One region of the Nocardiopsis valliformis DSM 45023 genome, then DNA from elsewhere that is predicted to be linked to it. Evidence: riboswitches for the same ligand, from Rfam matches in the RefSeq annotation. Region 1 holds a riboswitch; the other holds the start of a gene.

Region 1 (14,713 bases):
GACGCCGACCGCGTCGCGGTGGTCGACGGCGGCGGCATCACCGACCTGGGCACCCACGAGGAGCTCCTCACCCGGGGAGGTTCCTACGCCCGCCTCTGGCAGACCTGGCATGGCGGCAACTGATCCCGCAGTCCCGCATCAGGGCCGGACCGGTGGCGCTCAGGAACGCCACTCGTCCGGCCCGGGGAACCGGGAGGTGTCGATCTCCAGGTCGAAGGGCTCAGGCAGGCGGATCTTGTCCCCGAATTCCACCGTGGTGGCCTGGTTATAGCGACCGTTGCCCGGCTGCTCGTACAGGGTGACGGAGGGACCGTTCTCGTCCCAGGCGTCGACCAGGAGGTAGAGCGGGACAGGACCGTGCGCGTAACCCCAGAGCTTCTTTTTACGGTCGGTGTCCATGCTGCTCCTGGACACGATCTCCACCGCGAGCTCGGCTTCGTCCGCCGGACAGGGTGTCTTTGCGGGATCGAGGACCACGGACTCCGGCATGATTACCAGGTCCGGCACGTACAGCCGCTCGACAACCGGCAGCTGAATACCCAGTGTCTGGTAAACCCCCCAGTCATCAGGCACAGTTCGAAGCAACGCGCGGTTCACTCGATCCGCGATGATGTTGTGGGGGTCCGATGGGGGCGCCACGAGCATGACTCCGTTGTCATCGACGATCTCAGCCCGCCAGCCGTCGGGCACGTCCAGGTTCTTCCAGGTGCCCAGGACGTAGTCCCATCGCGACATCCCCGTCGCCGGAGCGGTCTCCGTCATCGTCAGACTCATCTCCCTCGCACCTCCGGACAGGAACCTAGCGCCTCACGCACCCGTCCACCCGACACTTCGCAGAATAACTCCGCTCCCTGGGAAAAGCATTGGACAGTTCGGGCCGCCGTCGGCGAACCTGCTCGGATGACGACCCCCGAGATTCCCCCGATGTACCGCGACCTCGACTTCAACGGCCCGCTCTCCGATGAGCGGGCCGTTCGGCTGATCCGCTCGCTCGGCCCGTTGGAGGGCCGCCACGTCGTGGACGTCGGCTGCGGCTGGGCCGAGCTGCTGCTGCGTACGCTGGCCACCGAACCCGGCGCGACCGGGTTCGGGATCGACCGCGGTGAGGCCAACATCCGGCACGGCCAGGACAACGCGAAGGAGCGCGGGCTGGCCGACCGGGTCGAGTTGGTGGTCGGAGACGCCGGAGAGTGGAAGGGCGAGCCCGCGGACGTGGTGTTCAACGTGGGTTCCGCGCATGTGTGGGGCGGTGATCCCGTGGTGCACACCGCCAACGCGCTGGAAGCTCTGGCCGACCTGACCAAACCCGGCGGCAGGGCGTTGTTCGGGGAGTGCTTCTGGAAGCGGCCGCCCACGGACGCGGAGATGGCGGCGATGGAGGTCGTCCCCCGCGACCAGTACCGTTCGCTGCCCGAGCTCGTGGACTTCGCGCTCTCCCACGGCTTCCGGCTCTACGCGGTGGAGGAGGTGACCGTGGACGAGTGGGACGTCATGGAGAACGGGAACGCCAAGGGCTGGGAGGACTGGCTCCTGGAAAACCCGGACGATCCCGGAGCTGACGAGATCCGCGCCCGCGCGGACGGGCACCGGCGCTTCCGCCTGCACGGCGCCAGGGAGATCATGGGATTCGCCTACCTGACCCTGATCCGGGTCTGAGGCCGGAAAACAGTGCCCGGTTCCGGTTCTCCACCGGGGCCGGGCGCCCCGCCCCACCGGCCCTGGGAGGCCCCGCCGGTCGGTACTGTCGCCGCATGCGCTTCTCGGAACCCAAGGACGAAAAGGAACTGATCGCTCTGGCCCGCGCCGAGGGGATCGAACGGTTCTCGGCGGGGGCGATCGTCCACCGGAACGGCGGGGGAGAGATCCTGCTGCTGCGCCGCAGGGACGACGACACCTCCTTCCCCGGCGCGGAGTCCCTCCCCTCCGGAGGGGTGGATCCCGGAGAGGGGCTGCTCGAAGGACTCGCCCGGGAGCTGCGCGAGGAGATTGGCCGAGCACCTGGGACGCTTCCCCTGGACCCCTTCGCGACCTGGTTCGACTACGTGTCCAGTAACGGGATCCGCAAGCGGCAGTTCACCTTCGCGGTCCCCCATGACGGAACGCCGGTGGTGCTCTCCGAGGAGCACACGGACTTCCGCTGGTTCACCGCCCACCGGTTCGGCGAGAGCGACCTCACCCCGCAGGTGAAGGCCGCCGTCCGGAAGTGGATCGACTCCATCAGCTGACCCCGTCCCCGCCCCTGAGTCCCCGTCTTTTCAGTGCCCGCCCCGGTCACCCTTTCTTGGTCCGCCCTTGGGCGCGGCAGCGGCCCGGGCCGGGTAGGCCCGCCAACGTGCGCGGAACCTCCGGGCGTCCGCGCGGCAGCCAGCGACGAGGGGACACCATGACCACAGGGCCCGACGCCGACACCCTGGTGATCTTCGGGATCACCGGCGATCTCACGAAGAAGTACCTCATGCCCGCGCTCTACCACCTGGCGGCAAGGGACGAGCTGCGCACCCGGATCATGGGGGTGGCCAAGTCCGACTGGGACACCGAAACCCTGCGCCAGCGGACCCGGGAGGCGATCGTCGAGCACCTGGCCCAGACCCCTTCCGAGCACAGGGCCGAGGTCGACGAGTCGGTTCTGCGCGGGCTGACCGAGCGGATGACCATGGTGACGGGCGATCTCAACGATCCCCGTACCTACGCCGACATCGCCGACGCGCTGCCTTCGGACTCCTTCGCCGCCTTCTACCTGGCGGTCCCGCCCACCCTGTTCACCACGGTCGCCCAGGCCCTGGCCAAGGCCGGGCTCAACCGGGACTCGCGGCTGATCCTGGAGAAGCCCTTCGGCCATGACCTCGCCTCGGCCCGCGAACTCCACCGGGAGCTCCTGGACTGCTTCCCCACGGAGAGCCTCTACCTGGTCGACCACTTCCTGGGCGAGGAGCCCGTCCGCGGACTGCCGGCGACGCGTTTCGGCAACACCCTGGTGGAGCCCGTGTGGAACCGGGCGTTCGTGGACAACGTGCAGATCACCATGGCCGAGGACTTCGGGGTGGACGACCGGGGCTCCTTCTACGATGCCGCCGGGGCCGTGCGGGACGTGTTCCAGAACCACCTGCTCCAACTGTTCGCCCTACTCACCATGGACGCCCCGGTATCAACCGACCCCTCGGCGGTCAAGGACGAGAAGCTGCGCCTGCTGCGCGCCGTGCGCACCATCGAGCCGACCGACATCGTGCGGGGCCGCTACCACGGCTACCTCGACACGGAGGGGGTCCGGCCCGGCTCCACCACGGAGACCTTCTTCGCGCTTCGTATGCGGGTGGACAACCCTCGCTGGGCGGGGGTGCCGTTCTATGTGCGCTCGGGCAAGAACATGCCGCTCACGTCGTGGGAGGTGGTGGCCGAACTCAAACGCCCCGCGGTCGACCTGTACCCGGGCCCGGCCAACCTCATCCGGTTCCGGCTGGAGCCGTCGGTGGGGCTCGCCTTCGAGATGCAGCTGAACGAGCCGGGGGCGGAGAGTGGCTCCGCGGCACGGCTCGTAGTCGGCGCGGACGTGGAAGACCAGCTCGGCCAGGGACACGAGGCCTACGAGCACGTGCTGCGCGGGGCTGTGGCCGGCGCCCCGGAGCAGTTCGTGCGCTTCGACGTGGTGGAGGAGTCCTGGCGGATCGTCGACCCGGTGATCGATCTGACGACCGAACCCGAACCCTATGCGCGCGGCTCCTACGGGCCGGAACCCGCGCAGACGCTCCCGGGAGCCGGGGGTTGGCATCCGCTCGCCGACGTGGCCCGGCCGGGCGGCGTTTCCGAGCTCTGACTCCTGGCCGTGCCTTCACGACACAAGGCCTCCATGACACAAGCGAAACCGGGCGGCCCCGCGAGGGGGACCGCCCGGCTGTCGCGGGCGAGGTCGCGTATCCGGACCTCAGACGCCTTGGACTAGAAGTCCATGCCGCCCATGCCACCGGTCGGGTCGCCGGCCGGAGCCGACGCCTTCTCCGGCTTGTCGGCGATGACGGCCTCGGTGGTCAGGAACAGACCAGCGATGGACGACGCGTTCAGCAGAGCGGAACGGGTGACCTTGGTCGGGTCGATGACGCCGTCCTTGAACAGGTCGGTGTACTCGCCGGTGGCGGCGTTGAGGCCGAAACCGGGCTCCAGGTTCTTGACCCGGTCCGCCACGACGCCGCCCTCGAGGCCGGCGTTGGCAGCGATCTGCTTGAGCGGCTCGCCGATGGCGCGACGAACGATGTCGGCGCCGATGGCCTCGTCGCCCTCGAGCTCCAGCTTCGCGAACGCGGGGACGCTGGCCTGCAGCAGCGCGACGCCACCGCCGGGCAGGATGCCCTCCTCGACCGCGGCCTTGGCGTTGCGGACGGCGTCCTCGATGCGGTGCTTGCGCTCCTTGAGCTCCACCTCGGTGGCGGCACCGGCCTTGATGACGGCCACGCCGCCGGCCAGACGCGCGAGGCGCTCCTGGAGCTTCTCGCGGTCGTAGTCGGAGTCGGTGCGCTCGATCTCGTTGCGGATCTCGTTCACGCGACCGGCGATGGCGGTGGCGTCACCGGCACCGTCGACGATGGTGGTCTCGTCCTTGGTGACGACGACCTTGCGGGCGCGGCCCAACAGCTCGAGCTCGGTGTTCTCGAGCTTGAGGCCGACCTCCTCGGTGATGACCTGGCCGCCGGTCAGCACGGCGATGTCGCCGAGCTGGGCCTTGCGGCGGTCACCGAAGCCCGGAGCCTTGACGGCGACGGACTTGAAGGTGCCGCGGATCTTGTTGACCACGAGGGTCTGCAGGGCGCCGTCGGCGACGTCCTCGGCGATGACCATCAGCGGACGGCCGGACTGCAGGACCTTCTCGACAACGGGCAGGAACTCGTTGTTGTTGGAGATCTTGGAGTTGACGATGAGGATGTAGGGGTCCTCAAGGACCGTCTCCATGCGCTCAAGGTCGGTGGCGAAGTAGGGCGAGATGTAGCCCTTGTCGAAGCGCATGCCCTCGGCGAGCTCCAGCTCGAGCCCGAAGGTCTGCCCCTCCTCGACGGTGATGACGCCTTCCTTGCCGACCTTGTCCATCGCCTCGGCGATGGTCTCACCGATCTGGGTGTCACCAGCGGAGATGGAGGCGGTGGAGGCGATCTGCTCCTTGGTCTCGACGTCCTTCGAGAGGTTGCCGAGCTCCTCGTTGATGCGGGCCACGGCGGCTTCGATACCGCGCTTGAGGCCGATCGGGTTGGCGCCGGCGGCGACGTTGCGCAGCCCCTCGCGTACGAGGGCCTGGGCCAGGACGGTGGCGGTGGTCGTACCGTCACCGGCGACGTCGTCCGTCTTCTTGGCGACCTCCTTGACCAGCTCGGCCCCGATCTTCTCCCACGGGTCCTCGAGCTCGATCTCCTTGGCGATGGAGACACCGTCGTTGGTGATCGTGGGGGCGCCCCACTTCTTCTCCAGGACGACGTTGCGGCCCTTCGGGCCGAGCGTGACCTTGACGGCGTCAGCGAGCTGGTTCATACCACGCTCGAGGCCGCGACGGGCCTCCTCGTCGAACGCGATCAGTTTTGCTGCCATTGAGTTCTAGTCCTCCCGTGACCGGGGTGATACGCGATGGGACGAGGCGTGCGCCCGCGACGGACGACCGCGTTCTCCCCGGCAACCCTGCTGCCGGAGGCCCGTGGTCTCGCAGCCTCGATCCGGTTAGCACTCGGCAATGGTGAGTGCTAACCACTTCCTTTTTTAGCACTCGCCCATGGAGAGTGCAAACGATGTGGTCACGATTTACACACCCCGGGGAACGCCTTCCACCTGCGCGAACATCCCGCCAAGTCATGATTTGAGCGTTCGGCGAACAGTAGGCGAACCCCGGGGTGACGTGCCCGGACGCTCCTCAGCCCCCTTCGGGTGGCCAGGACCGGTCAAGTACTCAGACGGCGCATGGAGCGCGCGGCCACCGCCAGTGCCAGCAGCGTCATCCCGACCGCCATCACCCAGCCGAGCAGGACCGTTCCGTCCCAGACCCCGCCGCCGAACAGCACGCGCGCGGCGTCCACCACGTGCGCGACCGGGTTGAACCGCGACAGCGTGTACAGCCAGCCCGGGGCCAACTCCATCGGCAGCAGCACACCCGAGAGCAGCATCAGCGGCATCATCACGGTCTGGATGATCGGCGCGAACACGTAGGTGTGCTTGGCGATCATCGCGGCCAGGTACGACAGCGTGGCCAGCCCGACCCCGAGCACGGCCAGCAGCGCGAAACCCGCGAGGGCCCCCGGCGCGGTGGTCCGGAAACCGAACGGCAGCACCAGCACGAGGATCAGCAGCATCTGCGCCAGAACGATCACCAGGTCGCGCAGAACCCAGCCGAGCAGCAGCGCCACCCGGCTGGCGGGGGTGGCCAGCATCCGCTCGTACGCCCCCGAGGCCATCTCCGGCAACAGCCCGAACCCGGCGAACCCGGCGGTGAACAGGGACAGCATCACGAACAGGCCGGGCACGAACCACTGCCACGGATTCTCTCCCTCGGCCCCGGCCAGCCCGGTGAGCAGCGGCGCGAACAGCACCAGGTACAGCAGCGGCTGGAGCATTCCGAAGACGATCATGAACGGCCGGTGCAGGACCGGGCGCATCTGCCGGGCGAACACGGTTCCGGTGTCGCGCAGCATCCCGGAGAGCCCTCCGGTGGTCCGCACGGAGGCGGCGGGGTCGGTTTCGCGGCGGTCGACGGCGGTCACTGGTCCTCCTCGCGCAGGCTGCGGCCGGTCAGGGTCAGGAACACGTCGTCCAGGGTGGGCCGCTGCACCTGGACGGTGCTCAGGTCGAGGTCGGTTGCGTCGAGCGCGCGGAGCAGCTCCGGCAGGACGGCGTCGCCGCGCGGCACCCGGAAACGCACCTCGTGGTCGATCCCGGCGCCGTCGAGGACCTCGACCCCGCCGTCGGGTGCGAGCCGTTCGGCCACCTCGGCGGCGCCCCTGGCCTGGACCTGATCGGCGAAGGTGAGGCTGACCAGGTCTCCGGAGACCCGGCCCTTGAGTTCGTCGGGGGTGCCGTCGGTGATCAGCAGACCGTGGTCGATGACCAGAACCCGCTCGGCGGCGGAGTCGGCCTCGTCCAGGTAGTGGGTGGTGAGTACGACCGTCGTCCCGAACTCCGCCCGCAACCGTGCGACGTGCTCCCACAGGTTGGCCCGGCTGTGCGGGTCCAGGCCCGCGGAGGGCTCGTCGAGGAAGAGCAGTCCGGGTCGGTGGACCAGTCCCATGGCGATGTCGAGCCTGCGCTGCTGCCCCCCGGAGAGCGTGCTGACCTCGCGTCCGGCGGCGGACGCGAGGTCGAGCATTTCCAGCAGGTCGTCACCGCGGCGACGCGCGGTGCGCCTGTCCAGCCCGTAGAGGAGGCCCTGGGTGTAGAGCTCGTCGCGGACCCGCTGATCCTCCCCGGCTCCGTGCCCCTGCCCGACGAACCCGATCCGGCGCCGCACCTCGGCGGGTTCGGTGCGCACGTCGCGCCCGGCGACGGCGGCCGTCCCGGATGTGGGATCGAGGAGGGTGGTGAGCATGCGCAGGGTGGTGGATTTTCCAGCGCCGTTGGGTCCGAGCAGCGCGACCTGTTCTCCCTCGGACACGTCGATGTCGACACCGCGCACGGCCTCGACGGTCTCCTTGCCGACCCGGAAGTGCCGGGTCAGCTCTCGTGTGTGGATCATCGACCCCTCCGTATTAAAACTTGAATACAGGGACCAGGGTGCACCACCGCACGGAGATATTCAAGTTTTAATACATGGCTGAGGGCCAGACCGGGAGTCAGACCGGAGGCAGACCGAAGGCTTGAGGGCTGTCATCGGCCATGACGTACTCCCCCGTCTCCAAGGAGGCGATCAGCTGCCGGGTCCAGTCGGCACCGGCGTCGACCGTGTAGTGCCACAGCCGGAAGAGCTCGCGCACGTGGGCGGGTTTGCCCCACTCCGCTTCGGTGGCGTCGATCGCCGACACGACCTCGGCGTCGCTCTTCTCCAGGACGGCGAGCCGCTCCTTCAGGAGTTCGATCACCTCGGCGCGCGGCAGGCAGGGCATGAGGGTGACCCCCGCGCACAACAGCGCGTGGTCGTCACCGCCGTGGCTCAGAGCGCCGCGCAACAGACGGAGGAAGTCGGCCTCCCCCTCATCGGTGATCTCGTAGGAGGTACGTTCGGTGACCTCCCCCTCGGCCACGAACTCACGGAGTTTCCCCTGTTCGGAGAGCTTGCGCAGCGCGTGGTAGATCGAGCCCCACTTCACGTTGGCCCACTCCTCGGCGCCCCAGTCCATGAGCTCACGACCTACCCGGTACCCGTGCGCCTGCCCGTGGACGCGCACCACTCCGAGCACCAACAACCGCGTCGCCGACATCGCCACCCTCGTCCCGGAAGAATCTCCCTCCCAGGTTACGAGGCCCGTGGGCAGCGCGAGGGGCGGGCACCGACGGCACCCGCCCCTCAGGGTTCACATCAGCGGCCCGATCAGCAGCCCCCGGCCACGGCGGGGATGATCGAGATCTGCTGGCCGTCCTTGACCTCGGTCTGCAGACCCTTCTCGAAGCGGACGTCCTCGTCGCCGATGTAGACGTTCACGAAGCGGCGGACCTTGCCGTTGTCGTCGAGGATGCGGGCCCGGATACCCGGGTGGTTGGCCTCGAGGTCGTCGAGGACCTCGGCAAGGGTGGCCCCCTCGGCGGTGACCTCGGAGGCGTCGTTGGTGTAGGTGCGCAGGATGGTGGGCACGCGGACGCTGGCGCTCATGGTGTTCGTGTCTCCTGGGATGTGGCTGCGGCGAGTGGCTGTGGGAAGAACGCGGGCAGGCTCAGACCAGGCCCTCGGCCTTGAAGGCGGCCAGGGACGGCTTGATCGTGGCGGTCACACCCGAGTCGACGGCGTTGAGGGTCTTGAGCCCGTCACCGGTGTTGACGATGACCGTCTCGGCCTCGGGGTCGAGCTTGCCCTCGCGGACCAGCTTGCGCAGGACGCCGGTGGTCACCCCGCCCGCGGTCTCGGCGAAGATGCCCTCGGTGCGGGCCAGCAGCTTGATGGCGTCGACGATCTCGTCGTCGCCCACGTGCTCGACCGAGCCGCCGGTGCGGGTGGCGATGTCCAGCACGTACGGGCCGTCCGCCGGGTTGCCGATAGCCAGGGACTTGGCGATGGTGTCCGGCTTGACCGGCTGGATCACGTCATGGCCGTTCTCCCAGGCCTTGGCGACCGGGGAGCAGCCGGTGGCCTGCGCGCCGAACACCTTGTAGGGGCGGTCCTCGACCAGACCGACCTTGATGAGCTCCTGGAAGCCCTTGTCGATCTTGGTGAGCTGGGAGCCGGAGGCGATCGGGATGACGATCTGCTCGGGCAGGCGCCAGCCGAGCTGCTCGGCGATCTCGTAGGCCAGCGTCTTGGAGCCCTCGGCGTAGTAGGGCCGCAGGTTGACGTTGGTGAAGCCCCAGCTCTCGCCGGCCTCGTCCCCGATGAGCTCGGAGCAGAAGCGGTTGACGTCGTCGTAGTTGCCGTCGATGGCGACGACCTTGCCGCCGTACACGGCGGCCATGACGACCTTGCCCTCCTCCAACCCGGCCGGGATGAACACGCACGAGTCGAACCCGGCCCGCGCGGCGGCCGCGCCCACCGCACCGGCGAGGTTCCCGGTGGAGGAGCAGGACAGGGTGGTGAAGCCGAAGGTACGGGCGGCCTCGACGGCGATCGCGACCACGCGGTCCTTGAAGGAGTGCGTGGGGTTGGCCGAGTCGTCCTTGACGTGCAGGGACTTCAGGCCGAGTTCGGCGGCGAGGCGGTCGGCCCTGACCAGCGGGGTCAGGCCCGGGTTCATGTTCGGCAGGTCGGCCACGTTGGTGGGGACCGGCAGGAGGGAGCGGTAGCGCCAGATGTTCTTGGGGCCGCTCTCGATCTCCTCGCGGGTCACGTCGCCGAAGTCGTAAGCGACCTCGAGGGGGCCGAAACAGAACTGGCAGGCGAAGATCGGTGAGAGTTCGTAGCGCTCGCCGCACTCGCGACAGGAGAGGGCGGTTCCGGGACCGAAGGCGCGGACAGCGGTGGGTTCAGTGGCGGTAATCGCCATAGCGAGGCGTCTCCCCTCATCTTCCCTGGTGGCCACCTTGACCCCAGGCCGGAGTTGGCACCTGCCTCGACGGGTTCGCGGTGATCGCGATTCCACATGTCGAGATGGTTGCCGGGGCTTCGCAGGGCCGGTCCCTCCACCCCTCTGGATGAGCAATATGAAGTTGTCGCGTGCCCGCTTGGGGCCCGCACCGTCACTGTAACGGACGTGTTGACCGGTTTTCCACGCTGGGTGACCTGGATTACACAAAACCGCTCAAATAATGAGACACCGTGAGACAGCACAGGTCGAAGCGGGCCCCGATGCACGTGCAGTGTTTCGCTGGTGTGACGGTCTCCACGGCTGACCTCGCGAGGGTTTGGGACCGCCTCCCGAAGGCGAGACCTAGGAGAAGTGCGTAACCCCCTCCCATCCTTGCTCTTCTCGAGAGGACGACCACGTGGACAAGGCTCAGATCCTCATCGCCTCCAACAGGGGCCCGGTCTCCTTCTCCACCGCCGACGACGGCTCCCTGGCGCACCGCCGCGGCGGTGGCGGCCTGGTGTCGGGGATGATCTCCGTCGCCACCGAGATCGACAGCCTCTGGGTGTGCGCCGCCCTGTCCGACGCCGACCGGCGGGCGGCCGCCGAGGCGCCCGGAGCCCGGCTGGACAGCGCCCACGACCTCGACGGCATGCGTGTCCACATGTTGGACATCCCTGAGACGACTTTCGCGGGTGCCTACACCGGGGTGGCCAACTCGACCCTGTGGTTCGTGCAGCACATGATGTACGACACCCCGAACAAGCCCTCCTTCGGCTCGGAGTTCCACGGGCTCTGGGAGGACTACACCGCCTACAACAACGCCTTCGCCGAGGCCATCGTGGGCGGGGCCGCCGACAACGCCCGGGTGGCCGTGCAGGACTACCACCTGGCTCTGGTGCCGCGCATCCTGCGGGCCCGCCGCCCCGACCTGCGGATCGCGCACTTCTCGCACACCCCGTGGGCGCCGCCGGAGTACTTCCGGATGCTGCCCACCCAGGTGGCCCGGGAGCTGTTGGAGGGCATGCTCGGCGCGGACCGGCTGGGCTTCCTGAGCCCGCGCTGGGCCGACGCCTTCCTGCGCTGCTGCGCGGAGATCCTGCGCGCCGACGTCGACCTCGAACGCCGCACCGTGGAACACGGGGGCCGGATCGTCGAGGTGGGCATCCACGCCCTGGGCGCGGACGAGGACGACCTCCGGGAGAGCGCCTCGGAGCCCGCCGTGGCCGAGCGCAGGAGCACGCTGCGCGAGGTGGTGGGCGACACCAAGCTGATCGTCCGGGTGGACCGCACCGAGCTTTCCAAGAACATCGTGCGCGGTCTGGAGGCGTACCGGGAACTGCTGTGGGCGCATCCGGAGTGGCGGGGGCGGGTCACCCACCTGGCGTTCGCCTACCCGAGCCGGGGCGACGTGCCCGAGTACCGGGAGTACACGGAGTCGGTGCTGCGGACCGCCAAGGAGATCAACGAGGAGTTCTCGACCCCCGAGTGGACGCCGCTGGTCCTGGAGGTCAACGACGACTACCCGCGCTCGCTGGCCTCGTTCCAGATGGCGGACGTGCTGCTGGTCAACCCCATCCGGGACGGGATGAACCTGGTCGCCAAGGAGGGCCCGGTGCTCTCCGAGCACGACTCCGTGCTGGTGCTCTCCCGCGAGGCGGGCGCCGCCGACGAGCTGGGTGAGGACGCGCTGCTGGTCAACCCCTACGACACCGTGGAGACCGCGGAGGCGCTGCACCAGGCGCTGTCGATGCCCGAGCCGGAGCGCCGCAAGCGTCGGGAGCGGTTGGCGGAGGCGGCGGTGGCGCTGCCGCCGCGCCGCTGGTTCCAGGACCAGCTGCGTTCGCTGGGTTAGCGCCCGGGAAGGCGGCTCAGGAAGACAGCTCAGAAAAGGCAGGGGCCCGGGTCAGGGGTGGCTGGACCCAGGCGTGACGCGGGGGCGTGTCCGGTGGCGGACACGCCCTCTCGCCGCGTCCCTCATCGGAAGGTCCCGGGTCAGCTGTCCTCGGTGCCCTTCCTGCGCCAGACCTCCGCTTCGGCGAGGAGGTCCCTGACGATGCCGGTCTTGGCGTCGGCGTAGTCCTGGATCTTCTCCCAGGTGCGTTCGGACAGCTCGCGTTTGACCGCTGTGTAGCGCTCCCTGGCCCCCGCGTCCGCGGTGAGGTAGTCGCGGAACAACAGCATGCGGTCGATCTCCTCGCACCCCTGGCCGAACACGTGCAGGTTGAGGTTGATGCTGGGCCCCTTGAGGACCCGGTGCTCGTACCAGTCGGGCTCCCGGATGACCAGGGAGTACCCGGCCTTCTCGAGGTCGGTCAGGTAGGCGGGTTCGTCCGCGGGGTCGGCGACAACCAGGAGCAGGTCGACGCAGGGTTTGGCGGGCAGGCCGGGCACCGAGGTGGAGCCGACGTGGTCCAGGGCCAGGACCCGGTCGCCGAGGGCGCCGCGGATCCGGCCGTCCTCCTGACGGAACAGGTAGGGCCACTTGGGATCGGGCTCGGAGATGTGCACGCGTCCGTTGACCAGGTTGCGTGACTGGGGGCCGGGTCCGACCCGCTTTTCTCCTCGCGAGGGCAGAGAGGGTGTTTCGAGGGACGACATTCCATAAAGCCTTGTCGCCCGGAGTGCCCTCGTCAAGACCCACGGCGTGCCTTACATATGCACGCGCACATCCGCCATGACACCCCGTTGACCAGGGGTGACAGTGCGCGACAGCCAGTGGTCGGCCCGGCCGCGGCCAGGTCTTCGGCCCGGCCCCGCAAACCGGGAGAAGGCGTTGTCCACAGGCGGGAAGACCGCCCTGGCTCCGTCTTCCCCAGCGGCCTGATGTCGGCATCGGGGGAGCTTCCGTTCCCGCCCGCCTCCGGCTCGCCTCCTGCTGCCCGCAACCCCCATGGCAGCCCCGCCCACGCAGGAGCGCGCCCGGCCTGGGCAGGCTCGGGCGCGCCACGGGATCGGTTCGGTGCCCGGATCGGTGCCTGGTCCGGTCCGATCCTTCTCCTTCTCGCGTTACTTCTTGCGGCGGCGGCCGCCCTTCTTGCGCCGCGAAGGACGCTCCTCGGCCTCGGCCTTGGCCTGTTCGGCGCGCTCGGCCGCCAGCTGCTCCTCTTCCTCACGGCGCTCGGCCGCCACGCCGTAGGGGTCCTTGGTGGTCCGGCGCACCCACAGCACCAGCACGAGCACGATGATCACCAGCACCACGCCCACCAGCGCGAACCAGATCCACACCGGGACGTTCGGGGAGTCCTCCTCCACCAGGTCCTCGTCGATCAACGGGATGTCCTGCGCCTCGCCCGAAGCCTGGGCGACGGCGGAGGGCAGGTGCAGGGACGGCAGCCCCTCGGCCCCCTGCTGGGAGCCCTGGAGCAGGGCGCTCCGGATCTGTTCCGGGTCGAGCTGCGGGTACTCGGCGCTCAGAATCGCGGCCGCCCCCGCGGCCACCGCGGCCGCGTAGGGGGTCCCGGTCACCTGGATCTGGCTCTGGTCCTCGCCCGCCGTGTACAGGTCGGCGCCGGGTGCGAGGAGGTCGATCGACGAAGCCTCGGGCGAGTCCGGGATGAGCTCCCCGTCCTCGTCCGTGCCGCCCACCGCGAGGACGTTGAGGTCCTCCTCACCGCCGGCCGGGGCGACGACCACGGTCCCGCTGCGCGCGGCCGAAGCGGTGGCTTCCAACTGATCCTCGTCGTCGGCGGCCTCGTCCGGCAGCAGGACGACCTGGGCGCCCGCGTCCACCGCGTATTCGATGGCCCCGGCGAGGTCGTCGTCACCCGGCAGGACCAGCAGCTTGGCGAGCGGAACGACGCCCAGGACCCCGCCGTCCGCGTCCATGCCGTGGCCGTGTCCGGCAACCAGCGCACCGGCGGCTGTGCCCTGCTCGGTGTCGTTGCCGTTCCCGCCGAACTCGGTGTCGACCTCGACGTTGTCGCGCAGGTCAGGGTGGTTCTCGTCGATGTCGACCCCGAGCAGGGCCACGGTGATGCCTTGGCCCTGGGTCGATTCCCAGGCCTCCTGCGCGCCGATGGATTCCAGGGCCCACTGCTCTGGCCGGAAGTCGGGGATGTCCTCCTGGTCGGCGACGGCTGGAACCGCCGTCAGCCCCAGTACGGTGAGCGCCGCGCAGGCCCCCGCCGCGACGCCCAGCACGTGGCGTTTGTGTCTCCTGTTACGGCTGTTGCCCCCGAGCACGTCAGGCTCCCTCGAACGTTGCGGTCAGCGCTGCACCGGGCCCTCCCCGGACTCTGGCGATTCTTTCACGAGCACAGGATCCAGGCTTGGACAAGTAGCTTGAGGGGTAGGAAAGGTAACTGTATCCCCGGTGCCAGTCCTGGATTTTCCGCTCCTCATCCGGCATGTCGAGTCGCTAGCATGAGTCGCGCCGATCCGGACAAACCAATGACCCGTCCAGGGGGTGTCCCATGCCGAATATCGGTCCGTCCGAAGACGGTCAGTCGGCCCTCGCCGAACGCGAACAGCGCATCCTCGCCTTCGAACGCCAGTGGTGGAAGTTCGAGGGTTCCAAGGAACAGGCGATCCGTGACGAGTTCGGGTTCTCCGCGACCCGTTACTACCAACTACTCAACGGCCTGGTCGAGCGTCCCGAGGCGCTC
Region 2 (14,713 bases), on a different contig from region 1:
ATCGACGAGCCCGCTGGTGTGGAGGCGGCGGAGCATGGAGGCGGCCCCGGGGCCGGAGCCGTCCCCGGACAGGACGGCCGCGTTGTCCGCGGCGGCGGTCAGGACCCCGGCCGTACCGGTCGGGGCGACGTGCACCACCGTGGCGTCGGCGTGGGCCCGGCGGATCCGCTCGGCGGTGCCGGGCACCGGACAGCCCCAGTCCACGAACTGGCGTATCCCGGCGTCGGCGCACAGGTAGTCGACGGCCCGGCCGAGGAAGGCCTGGTGCAGGCGGACCCGCTCGGCTTCGACGGGGTCGGGCAGCGCACAGGCGCGGGTGCGGTTACCGAGGCTGACCACCCGGGATTGCTGCCCGGGCACGCGCAGGGGTTCGGGTTCTCGGAACACGGCCGTGAGGGGACCTGCTTTGGGTCCTCGGACGTCCGTCACGTTCACGCTCCCCCAGCCGGTTCGCTCGCGGGAGGCAGGGCGCTTCGTCGGGGCGGACCGGTCGGGTCCGACGACGGTGCGCCTTGCCGTCAAGGCCTGATAGTACAGCTTGCGAAAGTGATGCCCCGCACACATCCGAGTGAAATGTGCCCTATTGCCCCTTATGTAGGTCCGTGCGTCGCAAGCTTTTGTGAGCATGAGGTCCCGAGCCCTCAAACCCGAACACCCTCTTCCTGAAGACCTCTTCCACTCCTCCCCGAGCACCCAGGAGTCGTGTTGGTGTCCCCGTCCCCCGTTCCCCCGACGTGTCCGATCCCCGGTTCGCGTCGGTTTCCGCCGTGGCGCGCCTCAGCGGGGCCGGAGCGGCGCACATCGCACTGCTGCTCTTCCTTTTGCCCATCGCGAACAGCGCACTGGACGGAACCGGAGGGCTCCCCTACCCGGTGGCGACCTTCTACGGGCTGGTGCTGGTGACCCACACCCTGCCGTTCGCAGTGCTGTTCCTCGTGGTCAGGGCTCTGGGCAGAGGCGGGCGGCTGATCACCCACCCGTTGCTGCCCGTCATCGGGTCCGTACCGAGCGCGGTCCTGTACGCGTTGTTCGGTATCTCCGTGGTGGTGTGGGAGCCGAGCGCGCTGACAGTGGTGATGACACTGTTCCTGACGCTGATCGGCTACGGGGTCCAGTCGGCACTGAGCCACCTCGTCTTCTACCCGAGGAGGACGCTTCCGGTCACGCTGCTCACGATCGCCCTGCCAGCCCTGGTGTGGGGCCTGGCCATCCAGATGCACCGGCTCGGTTAGAGGACGTTGCGCGGGTCCGGCACCGGGGCCAGGCGTCCGTCGCAGTCGGCGTACTCCCAACGCGGTCCGCGGGCCACGAGGTCCGCGACCGCGCCCACCAGCCGGTCCACGTGCTCCTCGGTGGTCCCCACGCCCAGGCTCGCCCGCACCGCCTGTGTGTGTCCCTCGGGGAGCAGGTGCTGGGTGAGCGGGTGGGCGCAGAACAGGCCGTCCCGGACCCCGATGCCGTACTCCGCGGACAGCGCGGCGGCCAACAGGTCCGCGGGCAGGCCGTCGACCACGAACGACACGATCCCGACGCGGGCGTGCTCGGCACCCCACAGCGTCAGCTCGTGCACGCCGTCGATCTCGGTGAGCCCGGCGCGCAGGCGCTCCAGCAGCGCCGCCTCACGGATGTGCTGCAGGAACAACGTCTGGGTGTTGAAGGTGTCGCAGGCCGCCGCCAGAGCCACGGCACCGAGCACGTTGGGGCTTCCGGCCTCGTGGCGGGCGGGCAGGTCATTCCAGATGACGTCGTGCTCGGTCACCTTCTGGGTCGCTCCGCCACCGGCCAAGTAGGGGGTGGCGGCGCTCAGCCAGTCGGAGCGACCGGCCAACACACCCGATCCGAAGGGCGCGTAGAGCTTGTGGCCGGACAGCGCCACGTAGTCCGCGCCGGTCTCGGCGAGGCTGAACGGCAGATGCGGAACGTACTGGGCGGCGTCCACGAGCACGCGGGCGCCCTCGGTGTGGGCGGCCTCGACCAGCTCCTCCACCGGCCAGATCTCACCGGTGACGTTGGAGGCCGCGGTCACGCACAGCAGCCTGGGGCCTTCGGGGGCCTCAGCGAGCGCGGCGCGGGCGGCGGACACGGCGGCTTCGGGGGTCTCGGGAAGCGGCAGCCGCACCACCTCGCCGGCTCGGGAAGCGGGGTGCTCCCACGGGAGCAGGCTGGCGTGGTGCTCGGACTCGAAGACCACCACGGTGCAGCCCTCGGGGACGGCACGGGCCAGCAGGTTGACGGCGTCGGTGGTGCCGCGGACGAACACGACGGCGTCGGCGGAGCCGGACTCGTCGGCCTCGGCGCGCACGCCCAGGAAGCGGGCGACGCTGCGGCGGGAGCGCTCGTAGGCGTCGGTGCTGACCTGCGAGTGGTGTCCGGCGCCGCGGTGGACGCTGGCGTAGTACGGCAGGGCGGCGGAGAGGGCGTCGGCGACGCTGGTCAGGCAGGGGGCGCTGGCGGCGTAGTCGAAGTTGGCGTAGTCCACGTACTCACCGGTGACCAGGGGGACCCCGCTGTCGGCGGTGACGATCGCGCAGGGGTTCGCGGTGTCGGCTTCGCGGGCCGCGATCCGGGCGGCGGAGCGGCTGGAGCGGGTCGAGTCGAACGGGATGACAGTGGTCATGGGGCACCTCTTCTGTGGGTCGTGGGACCCACAGGGGTACGCCGGATGACGGCATCTCCTCAGGGGTCCGCGCTTGTCTGACACGGTCGTGTCGGGACCTGGTCCTCACCCGGGGCACCCCACCGCGGAAGGAGGGTTGCCGACCAGCTAGCCGGGGCTTGTCGCTGGTACTCGTGACCTGTGCCGAAATGTAACACAAGGTGCGCGCGGGTCGCATCCGTGTGTTCCTGTGGCCTGGAACACTGCCCCTCTTGACAGCGGCGGACCTGGCTGGGTCATACTGATCCCGAACTGCCCTCACGTCGCGGGTGTCCGGTTTCCCCCGGCCGCCCTTCAGGCGCGAGACTCCAGTGCGTCGGAGTTTTCGCATGCCCGCAGACAAGAGGTGCCTTCCTTGTACGGCGACGACCGTGTTCAGCAGCTTTTCCGCAACCCCAGGGTTGTGCTCATCTCCGGCTACGCCCGACTCCCCGACTCGGTGGCGAGCCATTCCCAGTACCAGCGGCTCGGTGTCGTGCTCGCGGTGGACTCCGCAGACGGCCGGATCGTGGCCGCGGACACCACTCTCCTGACCGACCTGGCCAAGGACTTCTTCCGCGCGCTGGTCGAGGGCGCCTCGGTGACCGAGGACATCGCGGAGATCATCCATCGGGTCCAGACGCGTTACGCGGGTCAGTCCGGAGCCGCCCTCACGACGGCGCTGCGCCGCTGCCTGGAGACCTACTACCAGCTGCGGGACGGCGATCAGCTGCCCGACGGCTCCGCGAACCCCGACGGCAAGGAGTGACCTGCGCATGAGTCAGACCAGCCCCGAACCCGGATCCGAGACAGGTGCCCCGCTGCCCCTCGCGGGGGTGCGGGTGGCCGACCTGTCCCGGGTGCTCGCGGGCCCCTACGCCACCATGCTGCTCGCGGACATGGGCGCCGAGGTCGTGAAGGTGGAGCAGCCCGGCCGCGGCGACGACACTCGCTCCTGGGGACCGCCCTACGCAGAGCCGACCGAGGAGCACCGGGCAGAGCACTCCCCCGGCGAGGCCGCCTACTTCCTGTCCGTCAACCGGAACAAGCGCAGCCTGGCCGTGGACCTCAAGGATCCGGAAGGACTGGCCGCGGTCCAGGACCTGTGCGCCACCTCGGACGTGGTGATCCAGAACTTCCGGCCGGGGGTGATCGACCGGCTCGGGCTGGGCTACGAGGAGATCAGCAAGCGCAACCCGGCGGTCGTGTACTGCTCGGTGAGCGGGTTCGGCCCCGAGCACGAGCCCAGCACGCGGCCGGGGTTCGACATCGTCGTGCAGGCCGAGAGCGGGCTGATGGCCACGACCGGTCCCGCGGACGGCCCGGCCAGCAAGGTGGGGGTGGCGCTCACCGACGTCCTCACCGGCCTGAACGCGGCCGTGGGCATCCTGGGTGCGCTGATGCGGGCCCGGGTGACCGGGCGGGGCGAGAACATCAGCGTCTCGCTGATCAACTCCACCCTGTCCAGCCTGGTCAACCTCACCCAACAAGCACTGGTCACCGGGTCCGAACCGGCCCGCGTGGGCAACGCGCACACCACCATCGTCCCGTACCAGGTGTTCCCGACCAAGGACGCGGAAGTAGTCATCGCGGCCGGAAACGACGCCCTGTACCAGCGCCTGTGCGCGGCGATCGACCGCCCCGACCTCGGCGCCGACCCCCGGTACTCCACCAACCCGCAACGCGTGGCGCACCGCGAGGAACTGGTCTCGGAACTCTCCACGACCCTCCAGGAGAAACCAGCCGAGCACTGGATGACGGTCCTGGTCGAGGCCGGGGTCCCGGCTGGCCGGGTCCGGGGTGTGCTGGACGCGCTGCGCACCGCGGACGCCAGGGGCGACGACGTCCTGCGCACGGTGGAGCACCCCACAGCCGGCCCGCTGGAGCAGGTGCGGGCGGGGTTCCGGATGGAGCGCACGCCCACCCCGATGACCGCGCCGCCGCTGCTCGGCCAGCACTCGGCGCAGATCCTGGCCGAACTGGGACTGACCCCGGACCGGATCGAGGCGCTGCTGAAGAGCGGCGCCGCCCAACAGACCGACGTTCGCTAGCACAGACCTCACACACGCAAGCACCACGAAGGGACTTTCCATGAGCGACTCCCGGCGCAAGGCCGCCGCCCCCGACCCCCTCGACTTCCTGGCGGTGGACGCGGAGCTGTCCGACACCGAGCGCGACGTCCGCGACGCTGTGCGCGACTTCTCCAACCGCGAGCTCCTGCCGAACGTCGCCGACTGGTTCGAAGCCGGGACCATCCCCGACCCGCGCGGCCTGGCCAAGGCCTTCGGTGACCTGGGCGTCCTCGGCATGCACCTGGAGGGGTACGGCTGCGGCGGCTCCAGCGCGGTCGCCTACGGCCTGGCCTGCCGCGAGCTGGAGGCCGTGGACTCGGGGCTGCGCAGCTTCGTGTCCGTGCAGGGTTCGCTGGCCATGGCGGCGATCCACAAGTTCGGCTCCGAGGAGCACAAGAACGAGTGGCTGCCGAAGATGGCCGCCGGTGAGGCGATCGGCTGCTTCGGTCTGACCGAGCCCGACTCCGGCTCCGACCCGGGTTCGATGCGCACGCGCGCCCGCAAGGAGGGTTCGGACTGGATCCTCAACGGCACCAAGATGTGGATCACCAACGGTTCGGTCGCCGACGTGGCCGTGGTGTGGGCCGCCACCGAGGACGGCATCCGCGGTTTCGTGGTACCCACCGGCACCCCCGGGTTCTCGGCCAACGTCATCCACAAGAAGTTGTCGCTGCGAGCCTCGATCACCTCCGAACTCGTTCTGGAAGAAGTCCGGCTGCCGGCTGACGCCGTCATGCCCGAGTCCAAGGGGCTCGGCTCACCGCTCTCCTGCCTGAACGAGGCCCGGTACGGGATCGTGTGGGGCGCGGCCGGTGCCGCCCGCGCCTGCTACGAGGCGGCGCTGGACTACGCGAAGACCCGCGAGCAGTTCGGGCAGCCCATCGGCGGTTTCCAGCTCACCCAGCGCAAGCTCGCTGACATGGTCGTGGACGTCAACCACGCCAACATGGCGGCGCTGCGGATCGGCCGGCTCAAGGACGAGGGGAACTGCCACCACAACCACGTGAGCTTCGGCAAGTTCGCCAACGTGGCGGCGGCTCAGAGGGTGGCCCGCACGGCGCGCGGCATCCACGGAGCCAACGGCATCACCCTGGAGTACCCGGTGATGCGGCACATGGTGAACCTCGAGACGGTGGCCACCTACGAGGGAACCGAGGAGATCCACGCGCTGAGCATCGGCCAGTCGGTGACCGGCATCTCCGCCTTCCGCTAGGCCGAGGTGCCATCAGCGACCGAAAACCATCACAATGGGAGCATCCGAGTGAGGGAGTTGCCGAAGATGGTGAACGAACCGACGAAGCGGTTCGAGATGACGAAGCTGCGGCGGACCGCCAACGCCTTCGTCAGCGGCTTCGTCAAGTACGGGGCCTGCCCGCCCGAGCTGCACCTGCTCACCACGCGTGGGCGCACGTCCGGTTTCCTGCGCACCATCCCGCTCAGCGTCCTGGACAGTGAGAGCGGCCGGTACCTGGTCTCCCCGTACGGGGAGGTCAACTGGGTGCGCAACATCCGTAAGGACGGGTTCGCGACACTGCGCCAGGGCGGCTGGATCGAGCTGGTGAGCGTGCGCGAGCTGAGCCCCGCCGAGGCGGCTCCGGTGCTCAAGGAGTACTTGGAGCACCCGCGGTCCGCAGTCGTAGGCCCGTATTTCGACGTCCCGCCGGAGGCCCCGGAAGAGGCCTTCGAGGCGGAGGCCGACCGCCACCCGGTCTTCCAGATCGTGCGTTCCACCACGATCCGCCTCTGAGACACACCCGAGGCCCCGGCCCCTGAGAGATCAGGCGACCGGGGCCTCCGCCTTCCCACTCAAAACACAGCTGTAGCCAGCGTCACGCGGTCATCTGGCGTCGTGCAATCACCCAGCGGGGCGGGTGTAGACCGTGCCGCGGTCGACCGGTTTGTAGCCGACGGTGGCGTAGGTCTTGGCCGGGGTCGGGTAGGCCTCGTTCGGGGTCGTGTTGATGTACACCCGGGCGCCGCCGCGGCGGGCGGTCAGGGTGCACGCCTGCAGGGCCATGGCGACGGCCAGGCCCTTGCGGCGGTGGGCGGGGACCACTCCGAGGGGTTCGATCTCCGAGCAGCGGTTCTCCGCGTCCCACCAAACAACACAACACGCGGCAAGCGAGCCGTCCGGGGCCTCGACGACGAGGTCGAGTTCGCGGTCGTAGAGCAGGGCCGCACGCGTGTTGTCATAGCGTTCCCGACTGAAACGACTGGTGAGTTCGGGGTTGACCGGGCCCACACGCTCGGGCCAGGGCAGGTCGGAGGGCTTCCAGGCGGTCCGGTGGCACTCCACCCGAGCCTCCTCCTCGCCCTCGCGCACCGGGCGGAGCCGGTAGCCCTCCGGCAGGACGACCTCCTCCTCACCAGCGTCCCGGCTCATCCACTCGCCGTAGGTGTTCTGGTCGGACACGTCGAAACCGGACCGCTCGGCGAGCGCGCGGAGTTCGCCGTCGCCCTCGAAGGTCAGCAGGTCCACGACGGCGTCACCGGCCTCGGCCAACGCACGGTCCAGGAGGGCGGCCCCGGCCTCGGGGTCGGCCGAAGCACCCACGAGGATGATCTGGCTACGGTCGAAGAGGGCGTTGGGCGCCTCGACCACGGACCAGCCCACGAGCTCGCCGTTCCGAAGGGCCACGGCTGCGTTGTCTGAGGAGATCTCCCCGGTGGCCAGCTGCCAGCCCAGACCGCCCGGGTGGGGCGCCATCGGCCAGAGCAGTTGGGCGAGCGCCTCCAGAGAGCGGCTGTCCTCCGCACGGAAGGGACGGATTTCGGGCATGGGGGTCTGCCTTTCTGGCGGTCTCACGGACAGCTGCACGCTAGCCACCGCGGCAGGCGGAACTCCACTGGTTTTCCGGAGCGCTGCGGCCACGGGGAGCACGGCGGGCGCGGAGCCGGTGGCGCATAGTGATATCTTCCTAGCGCTACGCTGACACCCAACCCCCACAGAAAGCGTGTGTATCCCCCGTGTCCGAGAAGAACTCCAGCCGGGTCACCATCTACGCGGCCGTCACCGCCGTGTTCTGCGTTCTGGTCGCGATCATCACGACCGCCGACCCGTTCCCGGCCCTGCGCATTCCGCTGCAGCTGGCCAGCGTGGTCGTCCTGGTGGTCATGGCCTACCTGCTGGGCCGGGAGACCAGGACTGTCAGGAATCTGGAGAAGGAAGCCGAAGCGCAGGACTGACGACGGGCGCAGTGGCCGGTCTCTCCCCAGATCCCGGCCACCCCCGTGCTCAGCCCCTACTCAGACCCCGCTCAGTTACGGACGCGGAACACGTCGTAAACCCCGTCCACCCCACGCACCGCCCGCAACACACTCCCCAGATGCGTCGGGTCGGCCATCTCGAAGGTGAAGCGGCTCTGCGCCACCCGGTCGCGGCTGGTCTGCACCGTCGCGGACAGGATGTTGACGTGCTGGTCCGACAACACCCGGGTGATGTCGGAAAGCAGCCGGGACCGATCCAGCGCCTCCACGTGCAACGCCACCAGGAACATCGAGTCCTCGGTCGGCCGCCATTCCACGTCCACCATGCGCTCGCGGTCCAGGCTGGCGGCGTTGACGCAGTCCTGGCGGTGCACCGACACCCCGTTGCCGCGGGTCACGAAACCGACGATCTCGTCCCCGGGCACGGGCGTACAACACTTGGATAGACGTGCCCACACGTCGGTGTCGCCGCCGGCCACGACCACGCCCGGATTCCCGGAGCGCTGGCGGGTGGTGGCGGCCTTGGAGGGCAGGGAGGACTCGGCTATGTCCTCGGTGTGGCTCTCCAGCCCGCCCATGGAGTCCACGAGCTTGCTGACCACGCTCTGCGCGCTCACCTGGCGTTCGCCCACGGCGGCGTAGAGGGACTCCACGTCCGGATAGCGCAGGTCGCTGGCCAGAGCGATCAGGGCCTCACCGCTGAACAGGCGTTTGACCGGAAGTTCCTGCTTGCGCATGAACTTGGCGATCTCGTCCTTGCCCTGTTCGATCGCGGCCTCTCGGCGCTCCTTGGTGAACCAGTGCCGGATCTTGTTGCGGGCGCGGGCGCTCTTGACGAAGTTGAGCCAGTCGCGGCTGGGACCGGCGTCGGGGTCCTTCGAGGTGAGGATCTCGACGGTCTCGCCGTTATGCAGCTCGTTCTCCAGCGGCACCAGGCGACCGTTGATGCGGGCGCCGACGGTGCGGTGGCCGACCTCGGTGTGCACGGCGTAGGCGAAGTCCACGGCGGTGGCGCCCTGTGGCAGGGGGATGACGTCACCCCCGGGGGTGAAGACGAACACCTCCTGCACGGACAGGTCGAAGCGCAGCGACTCCAGGAACTCGCCCGGGTCCTTGGTCTCCTGCTGCCAGTCGATGAGCTGGCGCAGCCACTGCATGTCCGTGGTGCCCTTGGGCTTGGCCTCGGTGTTGGAGGAGTTGCGGTCCTCCTTGTACTTCCAGTGCGCGGCGATGCCGTACTCGGCGCGGCGGTGCATCGCGCGGGTGCGGATCTGCAGTTCGACCGGATTGCCGGAGGGGCCGATGACCGTCGTGTGCAACGACTGGTACATGTTGAACTTCGGCATCGCGATGTAGTCCTTGAACCGGCCGGGCACCGGGTTCCACCGCGCGTGGATGGTTCCCAGGGCCGCGTAGCAGTCCCGGACGCTGTCCACCAGGACTCGCACCGCAATCAGGTCGTAGATGTCGTCGAAGCCCACGTTGCGGGCGATCATCTTCTGGTAGATCGAGTAGTAGTGCTTGGGCCGCCCGCGGACGGTCGCCTTGAGCTTGGACTCGCGCAGGTCGGCGGAGACCGCCTCGATGACCTCCTGGAGGTACACGTCGCGGCGGGGTGCGCGCTCGGAGACCAGGCGGGCGATCTCGTCGAAGCGCTTGGGGTAGAGGGTGGCGAAGGCCAGGTCCTCGAGCTCCCACTTGATGGTGTTCATGCCCAGGCGGTGGGCGAGGGGGGCGAAGATCTCGAGGGTCTCGCGGGCCTTCTTCTCCCGTTTGGCCTTGGCCGGGAGGTAGCGCAGGGTCCGCATGTTGTGCAGGCGGTCGCAGAGCTTGATGACCAGGACGCGGATGTCGCGGGCCATCGCCACGACCATCTTGCGGACCGTCTCGGCCTGGGTGGCCTCGCCGTACTTGACCTTGTCCAGCTTGGTGACGCCGTCGACCAGTTCGGCGATCTCGTCACCGAAGTCCGCGCGCAGCTCGTCGAGTGAGTACTCGGTGTCCTCGACTGTGTCGTGCAGTAGGGCAGCGGCCAAAGTGGCCTCCTGCATGCCGAGCTCGGCGAGGATGGTGGCGACGGCGAGCGGGTGCGTGATGTAGGGGTCGCCGCTCTTGCGTTTCTGGTGGCGATGATGGTGTGCCGCGACCTCGTAGGCGCGCTCGATCAGCCGTACGTCCACCTTCGGGTGGGTGGCTCGCACGGTCTTGATGAGTGGTTCGAGCACCGGGTTCATCGTTACTCCCCGCTGGGCGCCGAGTCGGGCGAGCCTTCTGCGTACTCGCACGGTGGAGGGCGTGCTGGCGGCCGCCTGCTGGCCCGGGGCCCCCTGCCCCGAGACGTCGGAGGGCGCCGCATCGCTCGCGGCGCCCTCCGGGCGGTCCTGCTGTGGTCTTTTCGCGGTCGGCACACCGCTGCCGTCCGCACGCTCTCCCGGCGCATGGGAACCCGTGGCGCCGGCGGTTTTCGGCGTACCGGAGGCTTGGGCAGTTCCGGCGGCGTCCGGGGCATCGGCGGCTCCTGGCACGCCGTTGCCCCGGGCGGCGGCGCTCGGCGCCTCGGCGGGCTGGCGGCCCGATTCCTGCTCGGACACCGCCCCGGTCGAGACCACTTCGCTTGGCATGCCTACCTCCCGCGGTTCCACCCGGTGGAGCCGACGTCATCGTCCGGCTCGCCTCCGGTGCACGTGCGTGTCATCAGGGCCAGTCGTTGACGCGGCCGCCGCGGTCACCTCTCCCACCAGTCTAGTGGGACCGCCCCCACCTGCGCGGGGAGCGGTCTGGCCTCCTCGTGTCCCTGGCACCGACTCCTGGTATCGACTCGGAGGTACGCGTAGTGACACAGGTCACCAGGTACGTCACACCGAGTGCTGGAGTACGTCAACAAGGACGGTCTGTCGCGGTATTCCCTTGCGGGGGCGACAGGCGCGGCGAGGTCGGCCTCAGACCGAAAGGAGGGTGTGCAGCTCCACGTCGGGCATCTTCCCGCGTCCCTGGAGCGCGGAGAGCTCCATCAGGACGGAGAATCCCACGACCGTACCACCCGCCTTGCGGACCAGTTCCACCGCGGCCCTGCCGGTGCCGCCGGTCGCGAGGACGTCGTCGACGACGAGCACACGGCTGCCCGAAGTGATCGCGTCGGCGTGAATCTCGACGGTCGCGGTGCCGTACTCCAGATCATAGGCCTGGTCGATGGTGTCCGCGGGCAGTTTCCCGGCTTTGCGCGCCGGAACAAAGCCCGCGCCCAGCGCCATGGCGACGGGGGCGCCGAAGATGAAGCCGCGCGCCTCCAGCCCGACGACGTGGTCGATCCCAGTTCCGAGGAAGGGCGCGGTGAGCCCGCGCACTGTCGCGGCGAAGGCCTCGGGGTGGTTGAGCAGGGGCGTGATGTCCTTGAAGAGGATGCCCTCGTGCGGGAAGTCCGGGATATCGCGGATGTTCGCCTCGATCAGAGCAAGATCGGCGGCGGCGTCGGGGACATCCGGGGTCGCGGTGTCATTGGGCATGGGTGGTGGGGCCTTCTCCTGGTGTGCGGGCCGGAAACCGGGTGTGTGCTGAAAAGCTGTGCTCCCGGCCGGAAAAACAGCGGTACCGGCCCCGGATGATGACGGGGGCCGGTACCGAAGTCTGTGGTGCGCCGAGTCTCGGCGAGGGGGCTGTTCGCCCTGGACTAGCCCTTGGGCTTGTCGTCGTCGCCGAAGTCGGGACGGTCCTCGACCGGGGTGTCGTCGGCGGCGGGGGTGATGACCTCACCGACGCCGGCCTTGAGCATGCGGATACGGGTGCCGGGGGAGATCTCCAGCAGTACGTCCTGGTCGTGGATCTCGACCACCGTGGCGAAGATTCCGGCCTTGGTCATGACCTCGACGCCTGGGACCAGGGAGCTCTGCATCTGCGTCTCCTGCTGGCGGCGCTTCTGGTTCGGGCGCCAGAACAGGAGCCAGAAGACCAGGAGGATCAGCGCGAACGGAAGCAACATGCCGAAGAGGCTGCTCTCTCCCTGGGCCGCGGCGGCGAGAGTGTAAATGCCCTGCACGGGGGCGTCCTTCCTGACGTTTCCTGTGGCCGACGGCTACCGGCTCGGGTACCGCGACGACCACCTTCTCGGGCCGACCGACCCAACGGCCGAATTCACACCCGGCGTTTACAACGCACAAGGGTGCCAACTCGTTCCGCCAGTATCCGACGACACCATGCGAGGCCACTGCCCCGCTTTGGCTGGTTCATCCCAGTTTACGTGGCGCTGGTCACCAGTATCCCACCGGCTGAGATCCGAGGGCTAACGGTTCGGCCCCGGTTCGCACGCACGCGCGCTTCATTGTGCCCGCACGGACGCGCTCTGTGAAGGTTACCCGCCCCGACTAGGGGGTTCCGTTGTTCCGGACACTCGCGTTCTGACCACCTGAGCCCTGACCACTCTCGCTCTGGCCATTCGCGTTCTGGCCGCCGTTGGCCGCGGGATCGGCGGCGGCACCGAAGGCGGCGTCCGGCGGCGGGGTGAGCCCCATGTGCGCCCAGGCCATCGGCGTGGCCACCCGGCCGCGCGGGGTGCGGGCGAGGAAACCGGAACGGACCAGGAAGGGCTCGGCCACGGTCTCCACCGTCTCGGCCTCCTCCCCCACGGACACCGCGAGCGTGGACAGCCCGACCGGCCCGCCGCGGAAGCGGTTCATCAGCACGTCCAGGATGGCCCGGTCCAGGCGGTCCAGGCCCAGGGCGTCCACCTCGTACAGCTCCAGGGCCGCGTGGGCGTTGCCCAGGGTGATGCGGCCGTCCCCGCGTACCTCCGCGTAGTCGCGCACGCGGCGCAGCAGGCGGTTGGCGATCCGGGGTGTGCCGCGAGAGCGGCCGGCGATCTCGCGGGCCGCCTCGGCCTCTATCGGAGCCCGCATGAGCCCGGCGGAGCGATGCAGGATCTGCTCCAGCTCGGCGGGCTCGTAGAAGTCCATGTGCGCGGTGAAGCCGAAGCGGTCGCGCAGCGGCGCCGGGAGCATGCCCGCGCGGGTGGTCGCCCCGACCAGGGTGAACGGGGCGATGTCGAGCGGGATGGCGGTGGCCCCGGGCCCCTTGCCGACCACGACGTCCACCCGGAAGTCCTCCATGGCGACGTAGAGCATCTCCTCCGCCGGGCGGGCCATGCGGTGGATCTCGTCGAGGAAGAGGACCTCGCCCTCCTGGAGGGTGGAGAGCACCGCGGCCAGGTCGCCGGAGCGTTCGATCGCGGGCCCCGAGGTGATGCGCAGCGGGGCGCCGAGTTCGGCGGCGATGATCATGGCCAGGGTGGTCTTGCCCAGGCCCGGCCCGCCGGACATCAGGATGTGGTCGGGGGCGCGGTTGCGGCGCTGGGCACTGTGCAGGACCAGGGAGAGCTGCTCGCGTACCCGGTGCTGCCCGACGAACTCGTCCAGGTTCTTCGGGCGCAGCGCACCCTCGATCTGGTGTTCCTCGACGTCGGCCTCCGGTGAGACGGCGTCACGCTCGTACACGGGTCGCCTCCTTCCTCTTCCCGTTCGTGTTCCCGTTCGTGTTCCGCGTCACGGCCGGTCCCGGCTAGGCGCGGCTGAGCTTGCGCAGGGCGCTGCGCAGCAGGACGGTGACGTCGCTGGTGTCCTCGGCCTCGGCCGCGACGGCGGCCGCTGCGGCCTCGGAGTCCTTGGCCGACCAGCCGAGGTTGACCAGGCCGGAGACGACCTGTCCGCGCCAGGCACCGTTGGGCGACGCACCGTTCGCGCCGTTCGGGGCGTCGGCGGGTGGCAGGGTGCCGTCGGTCATGACCGGGGCGTCGAGCTTGCCGCGCAGTTCCAGGACGATGCGCTGGGCACCCTTCTTGCCGATGCCGGGCACACGGGTGAGCGCGGCGGTGTCCTCGGTGGCCACCGCCTGGCGCAGGCTGTCGGGGCTGTGCACGGCGAGCATGGCCAGGGCGATGCGCGGGCCGATACCCGAGGCGGTCTGGACCTGCTCGAAGAGGTTCTTCTCGTCGTCGTCGGCGAACCCGAAGAGGGTGAGGGAGTCCTCGCGCACGACGAGGCTGGTGGCGACGGTGCCCTCCTCCCCCACGTGGAGGCGGGACAGGGCGGAGGGGGTGCACTGAAGGGTCATGCCGACCCCGCCGACGTCGATCACGGCGCTGCCCGCGCCGCGTGCGGCCACCCGGCCGGTGAGGAACGCGATCATCTCGTGTGAGGGCACCGGGAGGGGTGCCCGTCTCCTTCCTGGGGGCGGTACGGCTGCCTGTTGCAGCCCGGTCCGGGGTCCGGCGGGGGCTAGCGGCCGCGGGCGCGGCGGGCCAGCTCCACCTTGCGGGCGAAGTCCTGTTGGGCCTGGGCGACCCGGGCCTGGGCCCCGCCGCGCCAGATGTGGCAGATGGCCAGGGCCACGGCGTCCGCGGCGTCGGCCGGTTTGGGCGGCCCGTCGAGTCCGAGGATACGCGCCACCATGCTGCCGACCTGCTTCTTGTCGGCGCGGCCGTTGCCGGTGATGGCGGCCTTGGCTTCGCTGGGGGTGTGCAGGGCGACGGGCAGCCCACGGCGCGCGGCGCACACCAGGGCGATCCCGCTGGCCTGGGCGGTGCCCATGACGGTGCTGAGGTTGTGCTGGGCGAAGACACGTTCCACGGCGACGGCGTCGGGCTGGTGCTTGTCCAGCCAGTCCTCGATGCCGCGTTCGATCGCGACGAGGCGCTGGGGCAGGTCGTCGTCGGGGCTGGTACGGATGGCGTCGGCCCCGAGCAGGGTGAGCGGGCGGCCGATGGCGCCCTCGACGGCCCCGACCCCGCACCGGGTGAGTCCCGGGTCGATCC

Evidence for each region. Region 1 has a riboswitch for S-adenosylmethionine ahead of thrC (threonine synthase). Riboswitches for the same ligand answer to the same signal wherever they lie in the genome.
Region 2: it holds a riboswitch for S-adenosylmethionine, as region 1 does, so the genes downstream of both, D457_RS0106005 (aminotransferase class V-fold PLP-dependent enzyme) here and thrC (threonine synthase) in region 1, are expected to answer to the same signal.

What each region holds. Positions count from the first base shown of each region.
Region 1 is NZ_ANAZ01000024.1:121,332-136,044, forward strand. It holds gene D457_RS0121640 (ABC transporter ATP-binding protein) at 1-123, shown strand, start outside; gene D457_RS0121645 (Uma2 family endonuclease) at 160-762, opposite strand; gene D457_RS0121650 (SAM-dependent methyltransferase) at 901-1,656, shown strand; gene D457_RS0121655 (NUDIX hydrolase) at 1,752-2,225, shown strand; gene zwf (glucose-6-phosphate dehydrogenase) at 2,384-3,811, shown strand; gene groL (chaperonin GroEL) at 3,934-5,565, opposite strand; gene D457_RS0121670 (ABC transporter permease) at 5,910-6,725, opposite strand; gene D457_RS0121675 (ATP-binding cassette domain-containing protein) at 6,722-7,693, opposite strand; gene D457_RS0121680 (PadR family transcriptional regulator) at 7,791-8,375, opposite strand; gene D457_RS0121685 (ubiquitin-like small modifier protein 1) at 8,486-8,764, opposite strand; gene thrC (threonine synthase) at 8,826-10,085, opposite strand; SAM riboswitch class I at 10,099-10,240, opposite strand; gene D457_RS0121695 (alpha,alpha-trehalose-phosphate synthase (UDP-forming)) at 10,525-11,961, shown strand; gene D457_RS0121700 (GrpB family protein) at 12,102-12,707, opposite strand; gene D457_RS0121705 (S8 family serine peptidase) at 13,116-14,291, opposite strand; gene D457_RS0121710 (DUF3263 domain-containing protein) at 14,522-14,713, shown strand, end outside.
Region 2 is NZ_ANAZ01000004.1:296,509-311,221, reverse strand. It holds gene D457_RS0106015 (SAM-dependent methyltransferase) at 1-387, opposite strand, end outside; gene D457_RS0106010 (hypothetical protein) at 768-1,232, shown strand; gene D457_RS0106005 (aminotransferase class V-fold PLP-dependent enzyme) at 1,229-2,617, opposite strand; SAM riboswitch class IV at 2,682-2,796, opposite strand; gene D457_RS0106000 (DUF3870 domain-containing protein) at 3,012-3,404, shown strand; gene D457_RS0105995 (CaiB/BaiF CoA transferase family protein) at 3,412-4,686, shown strand; gene D457_RS0105990 (acyl-CoA dehydrogenase family protein) at 4,727-5,920, shown strand; gene D457_RS0105985 (nitroreductase/quinone reductase family protein) at 5,987-6,454, shown strand; gene D457_RS0105980 (GNAT family N-acetyltransferase) at 6,563-7,486, opposite strand; gene D457_RS0105975 (hypothetical protein) at 7,675-7,893, shown strand; gene D457_RS0105970 (RelA/SpoT family protein) at 7,965-10,148, opposite strand; gene D457_RS0105965 (adenine phosphoribosyltransferase) at 10,854-11,417, opposite strand; gene yajC (preprotein translocase subunit YajC) at 11,582-11,947, opposite strand; gene ruvB (Holliday junction branch migration DNA helicase RuvB) at 12,273-13,397, opposite strand; gene ruvA (Holliday junction branch migration protein RuvA) at 13,462-14,088, opposite strand; gene ruvC (crossover junction endodeoxyribonuclease RuvC) at 14,178-14,713, opposite strand, start outside.